One region of the Klebsiella sp. SYXHC3 genome, then DNA from elsewhere that is predicted to be linked to it. Evidence: predicted binding sites of a transcription regulator. Region 1 holds the regulator's gene; the other holds the start of a gene.

Region 1 (7,687 bases):
GAGCATGACGCCGTCCGCCTTCTTCCCGAGCAGCTATTTCACTTATCTGGAGCCGGGCGTGATGAGCGCCGACCGCCTGGAAGGGGTAATGCGCCTGACGCCGGCGCTGGGACAGCAGAAAATTTATGTGCTGGTGTTTACCACTCCGCAGGATCTGCAGCAGACCACCAAATTAATCGACCCGGCGAAAGCCTACGCGAAAGGCACCGGTAACGCGGTGCCGGACATTCCGGATCCGATCGCTAAACATACCACTGACGGCACCTTGAGCCTGAAGGTGAAAACGTCTTCGAGTTCCAGCGTGCTGGTGGGCCCGCTGTTTGGCTCCTCTGGCCCGGGCCCGGTCACCGTTGGCAATACCGCCGCGCCGGTCTATAACGCCCCGGCCGCCGCGCCTGTTGTCGCACCGGTCGCTGCCGCCCCAGCAGCCAAAAGCGAACCGATGCTTGACGATACCGAAACCTACTTCAACAACGGTATTAAGCAGGCGGTGAAGCAAGGCGATATCGACAAAGCCCTGAAATTGATGAACGAAGCTGAACGCCTCGGCTCGAAATCTGCTCGTTCCACCTTTATCAGCAGTGTAAAAGGCAAGGGGTGACCGTCTCCCCACAATGCTGATGTTTAGGCACAGCCTTTAGGTGCGTCCGCCTGGACGCACTTTTTTTTCTCGCGCAGCGGCAACTGTTGCATGCCTGTTGCGCGGATGATCGTATATTGACGTTTGCCCGCCCTCAAAACGCTATTCTGCGATACAATGCCTGCACGTTTTGTACCGGAGAATCAGGCATGCCACATCCTGCGCTTACGCAACTGCGTGCGCTGCGCTATTTTGCCGCCATACCCGAGCTGGACGCGCCGCTGCGCGACTGGCTGTTGCTGGAAGACTCAATGACCAAACGCTTTGAGCAACAAGGGAAAAAGGTCACCGTGACCATGATTAACGAAGGTTTCGTCGGGCGCGACGCGCTGGCGGGCGAAGAAGCCCTGCTGCCGGAAGAGGCGCGGTATTGGCTGCGGGAGATCATTCTTTGCGCCGATGGCGAACCCTGGCTTGCCGGTCGTACTCTCGTGCCGGAATCGACGCTATGCGGCCCGGAATTAGCCCTGCAGCAGTTGGGGCAGACGCCGCTGGGTCGGTATCTGTTTACGTCGTCGACGTTAACCCGTGATTTTATTGAGATTGGCCGTAGTGCACAGCTGTGGGGGCGACGTTCCCGTCTCCGGCTGAGCGGCAAACCGCTGCTGCTGACAGAGCTTTTTCTGCCTGCATCGCCATTGTATTAAGAGGAAGAGAAAATGGAGTGGAGTCTGACGCAGAATAAGCTGTTGGCGTTTCACCGCCTGATGCGTACTGACAAACCAATCGGCGCGCTATTGCTGCTGTGGCCGACGCTGTGGGCGTTATGGGTGGCTTCACCCGGGGTACCGCCGCTGTGGATTCTGGCGGTATTTGTCGCTGGCGTCTGGTTGATGCGCGCCGCCGGCTGCGTCGTGAATGACTATGCCGACCGTAAATTTGATGGTCACGTTAAGCGTACGGCTCGCCGGCCGTTACCAAGCGGCGAGGTCACGGAAAAAGAAGCGCGCATATTATTCGCGGTGCTGGTGGGGCTCTCCTTCCTGTTGGTGCTGACGCTCAATACCATGACCATCCTGCTGTCGGTCGCGGCGCTGGCGCTGGCCTGGGTCTACCCCTTTATGAAGCGCTACACCCATCTGCCGCAGGTGGTGCTGGGCGCGGCCTTTGGTTGGTCGATCCCGATGGCGTTCTCGGCGGTAAGTGAAGCGCTGCCGCTCAGCTGCTGGCTGATGTTCCTCGCCAATATTCTGTGGGCGGTAGCCTACGACACCCAGTACGCGATGGTCGATCGCGACGATGATGTCAAAATCGGCATTAAGTCGACGGCGATTCTGTTCGGCGAAAACGATCGTTTGATTATCGGTATTCTGCAGGTTGCCGTGCTGGTATTGATGGGGGCTGTAGGCTGGCTGAATGGGCTGAACTGGGCGTTTTACTGGTCGCTGTTTATCGCGGCAGGACTGTTTGTCTGGCAGCAGAAACTTATCTTCAAGCGCGAACGCGATAACTGCTTCAAAGCGTTTATGAATAATAACTACGTTGGGCTGGTGCTGTTTCTCGGTCTGGCGATGAGTTACCTGCAGTAAATCCTTCTGTTCCCCGACTCGCGCCGCGAGCCGGGGAACAGAAGCCGCAACGTTATGCGTCGTCCTGAGCGGCGCTTTCAATCGTCAAACGTACATCCGACGTAATCAAATCCGCCAGCATCTGGTAGACCTTCAGGGTCTCTGCCGGCTCGGCATCGCCAGTATCGCTGATGTAGCCTTCGTCACGCAGGGTCAGCACGAGGGTACTGAACACCGCCTTATCGAAGAACTCCGGCGCATTGATACCATGCAGTACCGACAGACGCTGCGCCATGGTGCGGCTTTCTTTCTCCAGCGTACTGCGGTTGATGGACGGGTTGGCGCTCAGCAGCCAGAAGGTAATCGCGTAGCGCTGTAACGTCTCACGCGCGCCGGCGGCCAGCAGCTGCAGGGAACGAGAGTGAGCCGGATTGACGCTCATCTCATCGCCATTCAGCACCACCAGCCCCTGACGCTGCATCTCTGCCATCAGCGCATCGATAACGCCCGCCAGTTCTTCTTTTTCCCAGCGCAGGAACAGTTCGGCTTTCAGGAACGGATAGAACATCTCGACATGACGCAGCACTTCGCTACGGGAGATGCGGCGATGCTGGGTCACGATAGCGGCCAGCAGCGATGGCATCACCAGCATATGGGCGATGTTGTTGCGATAGTAGGTCATCAGCACCGCCTGCTCGCGCGGCAGGATGATGATATCGCCGATGGTGTCTTTCTCGACTTCGAACTTGTTCATCTGCAGCGCGTGGTCGATAAGCTCGCTGGCGGAAGCCGTCGGCGCGGTCGAATCGGTGGAGTACGGCACGTTACGCAGCAGGTCGAGGTAGCAATCCAACTGTTGGGTTAGTTGCTCACGGGTCAAAGAACGCTGACGTGACGCCAGAAGCGCCGTACAGCACAGGTTCATGGCGTTAGCTGCCCCGGCATTGTTGATGCGCACCATCAGGTCGGCGGCGATATTATTCACCGTCGGCGTCAGCCAGGAAGGGCGGACGGCTTCGATAGGATCGATGGCTTCGCGCCATTCCGGCACGTGCTGATTGAGATAGGTCATCAGCGGCAGCGGTTCACCGAAGTTAACGTAGCCCTGGCCAAGATTACGCAGCTTACTGAGACCGCGCATCATCTGCGGCAGGCTCTCTTTTTCTTTTGTCGCGCCGCGCAGCTCTTTGGCGTAGGTACCCACTTCCATCACGTGCTCGTAGCCGATATAAATCGGCACCAGCGTGATGGGGCGGCTACCGCCGCGCAGCATCGCCTGGATAGTCATCGACAGGGTGCCGGTTTTCGGATCCAGCAGACGGCCGGTACGGGAACGCCCGCCTTCGACAAAGTATTCCACCGAATAACCACGGCTGAACAGCTCGCCAAGATATTCGCGGAATACCGTGGAGTAGAGCTTGTTGCCCTTAAAAGTACGACGAATAAAGAAAGCGCCCAGGCGGCGGAAAATCGGCCCAGCCGGCCAGAAGTTGAGGTTTATGCCTGCAGCGATATGCGGCGGCACCAGACCCTGATGATAGAGCACATAGGAGAGCAGCAGGTAGTCCATGTGACTACGGTGACAAGGCACATAGACAATCTCATGGCCGTCATGCGCCAGCTGGCGTACGCGCTCGGCATTGTGCACGTTAATCCCCTGGTACAGACGGTTCCAGGTAAAGCCCAGAATACGGTCAGTCAGGCGGATCATTTCATAAGAGAAGTTAGCGGCAATCTCTTCCATCAGCGCGATGGCGTTCTGCTGGGCCTTCTCGTGAGAAATCTTCTTGCTGCGCGCTTCATCTTCTACCGCGCGGGCGATAGCTTTCGACGCCAGCAGCTTGTTGAAGAGATCCTGGCGGGCAGGGAGGCGCGGGCCGACGGCGGCCAGACGTTGACGGGCGAAGTGCATACGCGCCACGCGGGCCAGCTTCTGGGCGATGATTTTATCGGTACCGTGCTCATCCGCCATGCGGCGCAGAGAGACCGACGGCGAGAAACGCACGAAGCTATCGCGGCCAAGCCAGGAGACGGCGAAGAATTTCTGAATACCGTTAAGCATCCGCAGCGGCGGATTCTCTTCGCCTTTTTCACGACCCGGCGCGCGGCCGAACATGACCGACACCGGTACCATTTGCACGTCGAGGTCGGGATGGTTACGGTGCAGATCCAGGTAGTCGTGGAACAGCTTGATGGACTCTTCTTTCGGCGTGTAGTAGGTAAACACGCGCGGGCCGCCGTGGATGAAAACGTAGCGCGGCAGCAGTGTGCCGTCGATTTCCAGCGGTTCAAAAGGGTCGGGTAAATCATGCGCCAGGCACTGGGCGCGCAGGGTCAGCAGGTCCGCCTTGGAGTTATAAGGCAAGACGTACATTATCGGACGCGAGGTATCGAGCCCTAATTCCTGAGCAGGTTCTGCCGGAATAGACTTGCTTTTTACCAGCACCCGTAATGGTAAATTCAGTAATTTATAGTAAATTCGTTGCCAGCCGGACATAAACGATGTGAAGCCTCTGGTTAATCATGCAAATGCGCGGCAAGAATAACAGAAAGCGTACAAAATTTCCGTTGTCACACGGCAAACACGTACACTCAGCGACGTCATTTACATTAAAAGGTTCTTTTTGATGGCCAATAATACCACTGGGTTAACCAGAATCATTAAAGCAGCAGGTTATTCCTGGAAAGGTTTCCGCGCGGCATGGGTTAATGAAGCCGCTTTCCGTCAGGAAGGCGTCGCCGCTATTGTGGCCGTGGCGATAGCCTGCTGGCTGGATGTCGATGTCATTACGCGAGTCCTGCTCATTGGCTCGGTCCTGTTAGTGATGATAGTCGAAATTCTTAACAGCGCGATTGAAGCGGTGGTTGATCGTATCGGGCCTGAGCATCATGAGCTTTCCGGGCGCGCAAAGGATATGGGGTCGGCAGCGGTGCTGCTGGCGATAATCATCGCGCTGATCACCTGGGCCATGCTGCTGTGGTCGCATTACCGCTAAGTCTTGTCGGCAACGCTCGCAAAACGGAAAGAATCTCCTGATTTTTATATGATATGTGGTTCCAAAATCACCATTAGCTGTATATACTCACAGCATAACTGTATATACACCCAGGGGGCGGAATGAAAGCGTTAACGACCAGGCAGCAAGAGGTGTTTGATCTCATCCGGGATCACATCAGCCAAACGGGCATGCCGCCGACGCGTGCGGAAATTGCTCAGCGCTTGGGGTTCCGTTCCCCAAATGCGGCGGAAGAACACCTGAAAGCGCTGGCGCGTAAAGGCGCGATTGAAATCGTCTCCGGCGCTTCCCGCGGCATTCGTCTGCTGACGGAAGAAGAACATGGTCTGCCGCTGATTGGCCGCGTTGCCGCCGGCGAGCCGCTGCTGGCGCAGCAGCATATTGAAGGTCACTACCAGGTTGATCCGGCGATGTTTAAACCGAATGCCGACTTCCTGCTGCGCGTAAGCGGGATGTCGATGAAAGACATCGGTATCCTCGACGGCGATCTGCTGGCGGTGCATAAAACTCAGGACGTGCGTAACGGCCAGGTGGTTGTCGCGCGTATCGATGAAGAAGTGACCGTTAAGCGTCTGAAAAAGCAGGGCAACATCGTTGAACTGCTGCCGGAAAACAGTGAGTTTTCTCCAATCGTCGTCGATCTGCGCCAGCAGAGCTTCACCATTGAAGGTCTGGCCGTCGGCGTGATCCGTAACGGTGAGTGGCTGTAACTCCCGTCTTAACGCAGCGTCATCATGATGCATGACGCTGCGATGTTCCTCCTCTGTCTGGTCCCTCTTCATGCTGCTCAACGCCGCCGATAAAGCACTGTGGCGCCTCGCGCTACCAATGATTTTCTCCAATATCACCGTTCCGCTGCTTGGGTTGGTCGATACCGCCGTTGTCGGCCATCTCGATAGTCCCGTCTATCTTGGCGGCGTCGCCGTCGGCGCGACGGCGACCAGTTTCCTCTTTATGCTGCTGCTGTTCCTGCGAATGAGCACCACTGGCTTAACCGCTCAGGCCTATGGCGCCAAAGATCCGCAGCGCCTGGCGCGCGCGCTGGTGCAACCGCTGATCCTGGCGCTGGCCGCCGGGCTGCTCATCGTTCTGTTCCGCATGCCGCTTATTGACCTCGCGCTGCATATCGTCGGCGGGAGCGAGGCGGTACTGGAACAGGCCAGGCGGTTCCTGGAAATCCGCTGGCTCAGCGCCCCGGCGTCGTTGGCCAACCTGGTGCTGTTAGGGTGGCTGCTTGGCGTGCAGTACGCTCGCGCCCCGGTCATCCTGCTGGTGGTCGGCAACTTGCTGAATATCGTGCTCGATCTGTGGCTGGTGATGGGGTTGCATATGAACGTGCAGGGGGCGGCGCTGGCGACGGCGCTGTCGGAATACGCCACCTTTATCATCGGCCTGCTGATGGCGAAACGGGTGCTGGCGCTGCGTGGCGTGACGTTTGCCATGTTGAAGGAGGCGTGGCGCGGCAATATGCGGCGCCTGCTGGCGCTTAACCGCGACATCATGCTGCGCTCGCTGCTGCTGCAGCTCTGCTTTGGCGCCATCACCGTCTTCGGCGCCCGTCTTGGCAGCGACGTGGTGGCGGTCAATGCGGTACTGATGACCATGCTGACCTTTACCGCATACGCGCTGGACGGTTTTGCCTATGCCGTCGAAGCGCATTCCGGGCAAGCCTACGGCGCGCGTGACGGTAGCCAACTGCTGGAAGTCTGGCGCGCTGCCTGTCGGCAGTCGGGAATGGTAGCGCTGTCGTTCGCGTTAATCTACAGCGTGGCCGGTGAGCATATCATCGCGCTATTGACCTCTATCCCATCATTGCAGCAGCTGGCAGACCGCTATCTGTTCTGGCAGATGATCCTACCGGTGATTGGCGTTTGGTGTTATCTGCTGGATGGCATGTTTATCGGCGCGACGCGCGGCGCGGAGATGCGTAATAGCATGGCGGTAGCCGCTGCGGGGTTTGCGGTGACGTTGCTCTCTGTGCCTATGCTCGGCAATCACGGCCTGTGGCTGGCGCTGGCCGTGTTCCTGGCTTTGCGTGGGCTTTCGCTGGCGCTCATCTGGCGCCGCCACTGGCAGCGTGGCACCTGGTTTAACTCACCCTCCTGAATGTAAAAAGCCCGGCTCAGCGTAGCGCGAGCCGGGAAAATCCCCCCAGCGTTTTCAATCGACCTGATGGTTAAAAATTCCGAATAACGAATCGGTGCCAGCATTGTCATCTATAGTTATTACCATGTCCGGAACAAAACGGGCTGTTAACCCACCGAATGATGAGGACGTAATGATGAATAAAGACGAAATCAGCGGTAACTGGAAACAGTTGAAAGGTAAAGCCAAGGAACAGTGGGGTAAGCTGACCGATGACGATATGACGGTCATCGAAGGGAAGCGCGACCAGTTGGTCGGTAAAATTCAGGAACGCTACGGCTATGCCAAAGATCAGGCCGAAAAAGAGGTGTCTGACTGGGAGCGTAAGAACGATACGCGCTGGTAGCGAACGCGGTTTTGACCCCCTGTTTATGCCT
Region 2 (7,687 bases), on a different contig from region 1:
TTGGCTAGGAGGTTGGCGAGAAGCCATGGAGGACAGGGTGCAGACTGCCTGACTGTCTCTTTAAAAAAGAAGCCTTCGCATTGCGAAGGCTTCGCCTTTTGTACTTAAGGATAAGTACGGAAGGTAAATCAGAACGCGGAAGTATCCTGGAACAGACCTACTTTCAGGTCAGTTGCAGAGTAGATCAGACGACCATCTACCAGCACTTCGCCATCCGCCAGGCCCATGATCAGGCGACGGTTTACGATGCGTTTGAAGTGGATACGATAGGTGACTTTTTTCGCCGTCGGCAGAATCTGACCGGTAAATTTCACTTCGCCTACGCCCAGCGCACGGCCTTTCCCTTCGCCGCCCAGCCAGCCCAGATAGAAGCCAACCAGTTGCCACATTGCGTCCAGACCCAGGCAGCCAGGCATTACCGGGTCGCCGATGAAGTGACAACCGAAGAACCACAGGTCCGGGTTGATGTCGAGCTCAGCTTCAACGTAACCTTTGTCGTAGTTGCCGCCGGTTTCGGTCATCTTGACGACGCGGTCCATCATCAGCATGCTCGGCGCCGGCAGTTGCGGGCCTTTCGCGCCAAACAGTTCACCACGACCAGAGGCAAGAAGATCTTCTTTTGTATAGGATTCGCGTTTATCTACCATGTTTTCAGTAAGCCTTATTTTGAGTTCGGGACGCAGGATAGCTAACACGTGTAAGCTGAACAAGTCCGATCAGTTCGAATTTGATCCGCCTAACCAGCGTAGCGGCCATGGAAAACGATGGCGAGTCTCTTGTTGCATCGCCTGCGCAATCCGTTCCTGAATGGTTTGTCGTAGCGTTTGTCCTTCACCATCCCACTGCAGCTGGGTGAGAAGCGGCAGGGCTTCGGTAACGTCGTCAATGGCCCAGATAAAGAACTGCTCGTCAGCCACCGCCTGGCGAAGTTCCGCCGCCAGGCTCAGATGACGGACGTTGGCTGAAGGGATGATGACGCCTTGCTTGCCTGTTAATCCGCGCTGCTGGCAGATGGTAAAGAAACCTTCAATCTTTTCATTCAGTCCGCCGACCGGTTGGACGCGACCGAACTGATCGACCGAGCCGGTAATCGCAATACTCTGGTTAATCGGCACATTGGCCAGCGCGCTGATAAGCGCGCACAGCTCAGCCATTGAGGCGCTATCGCCATCCACTTCACTGTAGGACTGCTCGAAGGTTAGTGAAGCGCTAAATGGCAGCTGCTGTTCAAGTTCGAGCTCGGACATAATAAACGCCTGCATGATCATCATGCCTTTGGCGTGAATATTACCGCCCAGTTCAGCTTTACGCTCAACGTCAATAAATTCGCCGTCGCCGATATGTACCACGCAGCTGATGCGCGAAGGTTCGCCAAAGGCGCGCGGGTGTCCTGGAAACTCGATTACCGACAGGGCATTGATTTGGCCGATGCATTCGCCTTCGGTATCAATCATGATCTGATCGAGAAGAATTTCATCGCGCATCCGCTCGGCAAGGTAGCCTTCACGCCATTCACGGCGCTCAAGCATAGTTTGCATCTCCGCGCCGCTAATCAATTCGCCTTCGCAGAAGGCTGCCGCTTCACGCAGCTGACGGCCAATCCAGAGAGGGGAAAGCGGAAGCGTCTCCTGATCGCCGGTGTCGCGCGCGCCTTCTGCAATCAGCAGCGGCCATGCGTCAGCCGCCGGCCCCGGCAGCGAAAGCTGACGAGCATGTTGCCAGACCCACTGGCACCAGAGTTTCAGGGTGTCGGCATCGGCTATCTGCAGGTTATCTTCATACTCGCTATAAATGGCCTGCGACGCGAGTTCCGGTTCCATCTCCTGAAAGTCAGCCAGCGCATCACGCTCGCCGATCAGAATGATCCTCAGGTTCAGCGGCATGGAAGGAATGCTAACGGGAAGAGGGCGGGATTCATCAATGGACAACCAGTCAAAGCGCTGACGGGTCACCATGTTCTTCAGGCGCATCCATAGCAGCGGCTGGGCCAGTAGCGCACGCAGGGAGAGCAACAGGACGCCGCCGTTCGCGCGGTGCACCAGACCCGGCTGCAGCGAAATTTCGCCGTTAAACTGGCGTACGCAACCAAAGAGCTGTTCCGCTTCAATCCAGTCGGCGGATTCAACCGGACCGTTGCTGGCAAAATTGTCTTCCGCGCTTTGTGCCGGCGACATGGTTACGTTGCCGCCGTTGACCTGATAGCGTACACCGCATAGCGCTGTCGTGGACTGCTGCAGGCTGCGCGCGGCTTCGGCTACCCAATGCAGATATTCAGGTTCTTCCGGCGCCTTTACCAGCATAAATGATGAAATGGCTGGCGTGATCAGAAGCTGTTCCAGCGCATAAAATAAACGGGGTTGTAGATCGCCGGCGAGGGATGCCTCTGTCTCGGCGAGATTGACCTGGGTAAACAGCGCCTGATAACTTTCCGTATCAGGAGCGAGGTCGTTTCGGGTAAGTTTCGTAATGGTCAAAGTCGCTGTTTTTTAGTCAGATGTAAAACGAGCGATTATACCCGATACCGCGTCTGCGCACACGGAGGATTGCGTTTATCACGCTGATAATGGAATCGTCCACTTCACGAAAGATGATTTATTCTCAGCACATCCAGAAAAAACTGATATCCTGAAATGAGTTACACGGTCACATTGAGATCGCAATGAAATATCAACAACTGGAAAACCTTGAAAGCGGCTGGAAATGGAAATATCTGGTAAAGAAGCACCGGGAAGGTGAGTTGATTACCCGCTACATTGAAGCCAGCGCTGCGCAAGCCGCGGTCGATGTCTTGCTGACGCTCGAAAATGAACCTGTTCTGGTGAATACCTGGATCGATCAGCATATGAATCCGGAGCTCGCTAACCGGATGAAGCAGACTATTCGCGCACGACGCAAGCGTCATTTTAACGCCGAGCATCAGCATACGCGGAAAAAGTCCATCGATCTGGAGTTCGTTGTCTGGCAACGCCTGGCCGGGCTTGCGCAACGGCGAGGCAAGACATTATCAGAAACCATCGTACAGCTAATTGAAGACGCCGAGCATAAAGAAAAATATGCCAGCAAGATGTCGAGCCTGAAGCACGATCTGCAGGTGCTCTTAGGAAAAGAGTAAGTAGCGGCCAACGTTGCTTGAGATTTTCCTCTGAGCTCAAATTCAGGCCAAAAAAAACCCCGCATTAGCGGGGTTTTTTATCGTAGGAAACTTAAGCCTGCGGCTGAGTTACTACGTCTTTGTAACCTTTAACTTCGATCGCAACGCGACGATCCGGAGCCAGGCAGTCGATCAGTGCAGCGCGAGCTTTCACGTTGTCACAGGTGTTGCCGGTAACCGGATCAGATTCGCCCATACCGCGAGCAGAGATCTTGTTAGCCGGGATGCCTTTAGCTACGAGGTAGTCAACAACGGACTGAGCACGTTTCTCAGACAGTTTCTGGTTGTACTGCTCGGAACCGATGCGGTCGGTGTAACCCAGAACAACTGCAGAACCGTCTTTCGGGTCCATGTTGCTCAGCTGGGTGTACAGCTGATCCAGAGCCTGCTGACCTTCTGGTTTCAGAGTTGCTTTGTTGAAGTTGAACAGTACGTCAGACTTCAGGGTGAAGGTCTTGGTGGTGACTTCCGGAGCCGGAGCTGGAGCCGGAGCTACAACCGGTGCATTGTCTTCCTGACCGAAACGGTAGGAAACACCAACGCTCAGCATGCCGTTGTCCGGACGAACGCCTACAGTGCCAGCGTCGCCGATGTTGTTAACCCACTGGTATTCCAGACGGGTAGCGATGTCACGGGTCATAGCCCACTCAACGCCGCCAGCGAATACTGGGGAAACGCCGGTGTCGTGGTTGTCGCCAGCGATGCTGTTGCTGGAGTCAGCGCGCCATACCATGCCGCCCAGACGGGTGTAGATGTCCAGATCGTCAGTGATCGGGTAACCCAGTTTAGCTGTCAGCTGAACGCCCTGAGCTTTGAATGCGCCGTTAACTTTGTCGCCTTTGTAAGGCATACGGCCCAGCCAGTCGTAACCCATTTCGAAACCGAGGTACGGGTTAACCTGATAACCACCGAACGCACCAGCGCCCAGCTGGCTTTCGTGGGTCGGGCCATTGTTGTTCAGGTTGCTGTTGTACCAGCCGGTGTCATGGAACTGGGACCAACCCAGTTTACCACCTGCATACCAGGTGTTATCTTTCGGAGCGGCCTGCGCTACGGTAGCGAAGCCAGCCAGTGCCACTGCAATCGCGATAGCTGTCTTTTTCATTTTTTGCGCCTCATTATCATCCAAAATTCGCCATGAAGGTACATAAGACCTCACGGTTAAATCCTTCACCGGGGGCGTGACTCGTTGTTAACTATGCTGATACATGCAGCGTAAGCCGATCACCCCTGGCGATGTAAAGTCTACAACTTAGTTAGAAACTTACAAGTGTGAACTCGGTCAGGCATATGAAAAAAAAGGGTTGTATACACAATATTTAACAAATATGGTTAATTTGTGAACGCGGTGAAAAGTCGCAAAACCGCACCACACCGGGATCTCTGTGAAATTAACCACTTTGCGAGAATGGTTTTTGACGAGGCAAAAAAAATTCCAGGATTAATCCTAATTTCACTCAATGATATAAATTTGAGTGAATTTTTAGCCCACTTAATTGTCTCCCAGGCTGGCTTGTATTTCTCACCGGACGCATGATAAAGCCCATCGCATGACCTTCTTCTGCGGCGAGCGCCAGACGTTCATGTTCTTGTTCAGTAAGTTCATCCGTCAGCCAGCCAATAACCACGCTATAATTCCCGGTACGTAAAGCGCGAATCATCGATTCCAAAGTATTGCAGGGCGACATCTGGTTAATCTGCATCACTTTTGAAAGCGGAAGGCCGGACGACTGTACCCATTCTTTACTCAGCTTTTGCTGCGGGGTGAGCCACAGTTGCCAGCGCGACTGCTGGCCAAGCTGCTGTAATAAAGGTAGCAGCAAAAGCTGCGTCATCATGGGTTGATCTTCGCGATAGACGATTTCACTAATCAGCCCAGTGGCTGAATGTTCGACGACGCTGTGCGAAGGGCGACGTACTGAAGCCGAAGTCAGTGGTGAACGATTTGCGTGAGCTGAAGTAAACATAGTCTATCTCGCCTGTGGGTTACTGTATGCATATACAGTATATCTGCCAGGGGGCGTCGTCAACCTCATTTTCCCATTTTTGCATATATTTTATGCGCTCTACCCGGCTATGAATTATCGCTGCGGCGACTTATTTATATGAATTCACTGTCTCTATGTTGAACCCGCAGGCGACATTTTCCTCCGTTAATCTTTACTTCACGGCTGCCGGGCGTGTCCTCAATGGGGCCGATATGCTGTTCATCAATTAACATTGCTTAAGTATTCAGCGAGTCTCTGTAACACAATTTGCAGAATAACTTTTTCCTGAAAGCGCCTCGCAAAACAGCGAGCTGATTGAGATGAAGCCAAAATTCATCTTGCTGCACAAAACGAACTCACTTATTTTCTTCAATAACGGATCCGTTAATAAAATTACTTTTATGTGCATGATTACCAAAGGAATGATCATGAAGAAAATTTCAAAATTACGGTTCCTCCAGTTTCAGGAGTGCCTTTCCCCCTTAGGTAAAATCAGTAGCCGGCCTTTATTCGGCGGGTATAGTCTGGCGATTGAAAATACCGTATTCGCCATGGTGGCTGAGGGCGAAATCTATCTTAGGGTTTGCGAACAAAGCGCCTCTTATCGGGTTGAACATCACAGCCCGATGCTGATGATGCGCAAGAATGGCCGGCCAGTGGCCTTAAAGTATTACCGGATAGATGAAGCACTATGGCAGGACAGTAAAATGCTGTTTCACCTATCGCAGCTGTCATTGCATTCGGCGCGAAGCGAAAAGCAGCATCAGCGTGATTCCGGCAGACTAAAGAATTTGCCTAATATCAGCTTCCATATGGAGTTGATGTTGATCCATGCCGGAATAACCGATGTGAAAATGCTGCGTACACTCGGGGCGGAAAAGAGCTGGTTAAAATTGAGAGAGCATAATAAAGGAATATCAATCAATGTCCTTGAGTCCCTGGCGGGCGCGATTGCCGGCATTCATTCCGCCGCGCTCCCGGCGCAGCGGCGCCAGGAGCTACGGGAGTGGGCTAATACACAAGGATACAGCGTGGAGGATTATTCCGGTTGACCAGCAATCCGGCGCTGCAGACGACATATTTCCGGCAGCAGTGCGAGCAGTAGCCCAATCTGCTGCAGGACCAATGGTTCTTTACTGTCGGCTCGCGGCTCCAGATGTTGAATTCGCGATTGCAGGTTGCTGAGCGCCTGCTGAACACGCTGTTCGTCTGCGGGAGAATGATGCAGCGCATCATCGACGTAGCAGACGGCATCATCGAGTAACGCCAGTATTTCCGGAGTCGTCAGTTTTTCCCTGTGCGCCCCCAACGCGGAAATATAGCTGGTAAAGGTATGGTTAAGACACAACAGGCGGAATGCCGTTTCACGCATCGTGGTGTCGGCTTTAGGCTCTGTGGATAAATTTGATACCACTGATGCCAGTTCGCTATCCCGGTTATGTGCGTTACGCCGGGCAACGCGATACTCAAGACGGTTATCGCGCCCCTGATGATACTGCTCGAGAATAGCGTCAAGATAACGGCAGTTAGCGTTGATGGCCTGATCCAGTACGCGAGGTAAGTTACGGAAGTTCCAGTCAGGCCAGATAAAGGTCACTGCCGCCCAGGCGATGGCGCAGCCGATCAGCGTATCAAGGATACGCGGTAAAGCGACTTCGAATCCTTCACCTAACAGGTTAAAGCACAGCAGTACCAGCAGCGTGATAAACATCGTGGCGTGCGCATACTGCACGTTGCGAAAAGCGAAAAACAGCACGCCGGTTAGTACAATGAGCAGCAGCTGGCCTTCAACCGAGGGAACCAGCAGCAGCACCGGTAGGCCGATCGCGACGCCAATCAATGTACCGATGATCCTTAACGCCAGACGATGCCGGGTCGCGTTATAGTTCGGCTGACAAACAAACAGGCTGGTAAGCAAAATCCAGTAACCGTGGTTGAGGCCGGTAAACTGAATGAACGCATAGCCCGCGCACAGCACCAGTGACATTCGCACCGCGTGGCGGAAAAGCGCCGATTCCGGCGTCATATTGCTGCGCAGTCGTAACCAGATATCGCTAAACCCGCTAGGGCGATCGTCGGCAAGCAGATTTTCGGGATGGTTGCTGGCCAGCACGCTGGTCTGCACCGATTCGATAGTTGCCAATTGCGCATCAATAGCGCGTAGGTTATTGAGCAGAAAACCCAGCGCTTTGACCTGATCTTGCGGCGCGCCGCTGGCGCGGACGCGATCCAGCGCCGCGTCCAGATGCATAAAGGCACGTTCAAAGTGCGCATCATGCTGATACGGGATGCGTAAGAGAATAGCGCGGGAAAGTTTTTGACAGGCCTGCGCCTGCATTGACAACATCCGTTGGAAACGGAACATCACATCGCTGTAGCGGAAATGGTCGCGAAGCGTCTGATACTGAATATGTGATGAGCGGGCACGCTCATGAATGTCCTGGGCGACGAAATAATACTGAAGGGTGCGACGAGTGCCGCGTTGCCCGCGGTCGCCGCGCAGGCGTGTCAGTAAAGACGCTTTCGTCTGGTTAAGCATCGCAACCAG

The links. Region 1 encodes LexA, which represses DNA repair genes until DNA is damaged. Its sites were predicted from a motif close to TNCTGTATGTACATACAGNA; they were not measured.
Region 2: a site for LexA is predicted at 5,139-5,158, ahead of sulA (SOS-induced cell division inhibitor SulA). Genes of this name have one in related genera too.

Annotation. Positions count from the first base shown of each region.
Region 1 covers NZ_JBXUNG010000009.1:32,325-40,011, forward strand. Annotated here, with positions in the region: gene malM (maltose operon protein MalM) at 1-601, shown strand, start outside; gene ubiC (chorismate lyase) at 790-1,287, shown strand; gene ubiA (4-hydroxybenzoate octaprenyltransferase) at 1,300-2,169, shown strand; gene plsB (glycerol-3-phosphate 1-O-acyltransferase PlsB) at 2,222-4,645, opposite strand; gene AC2CGP_RS19380 (diacylglycerol kinase) at 4,776-5,144, shown strand; gene lexA (transcriptional repressor LexA) at 5,267-5,875, shown strand; gene dinF (MATE family efflux transporter DinF) at 5,946-7,271, shown strand; gene AC2CGP_RS19395 (CsbD family protein) at 7,447-7,656, shown strand.
Region 2 covers NZ_JBXUNG010000006.1:240,266-247,952, forward strand. Annotated here, with positions in the region: gene rmf (ribosome modulation factor) at 1-52, shown strand, start outside; gene fabA (bifunctional 3-hydroxydecanoyl-ACP dehydratase/trans-2-decenoyl-ACP isomerase) at 129-647, opposite strand; gene AC2CGP_RS16985 (AAA family ATPase) at 717-2,474, opposite strand; gene matP (macrodomain Ter protein MatP) at 2,660-3,112, shown strand; gene ompA (porin OmpA) at 3,204-4,256, opposite strand; gene sulA (SOS-induced cell division inhibitor SulA) at 4,609-5,118, opposite strand; gene AC2CGP_RS17005 (TfoX/Sxy family DNA transformation protein) at 5,568-6,191, shown strand; gene yccS (YccS family putative transporter) at 6,179-7,687, opposite strand, start outside.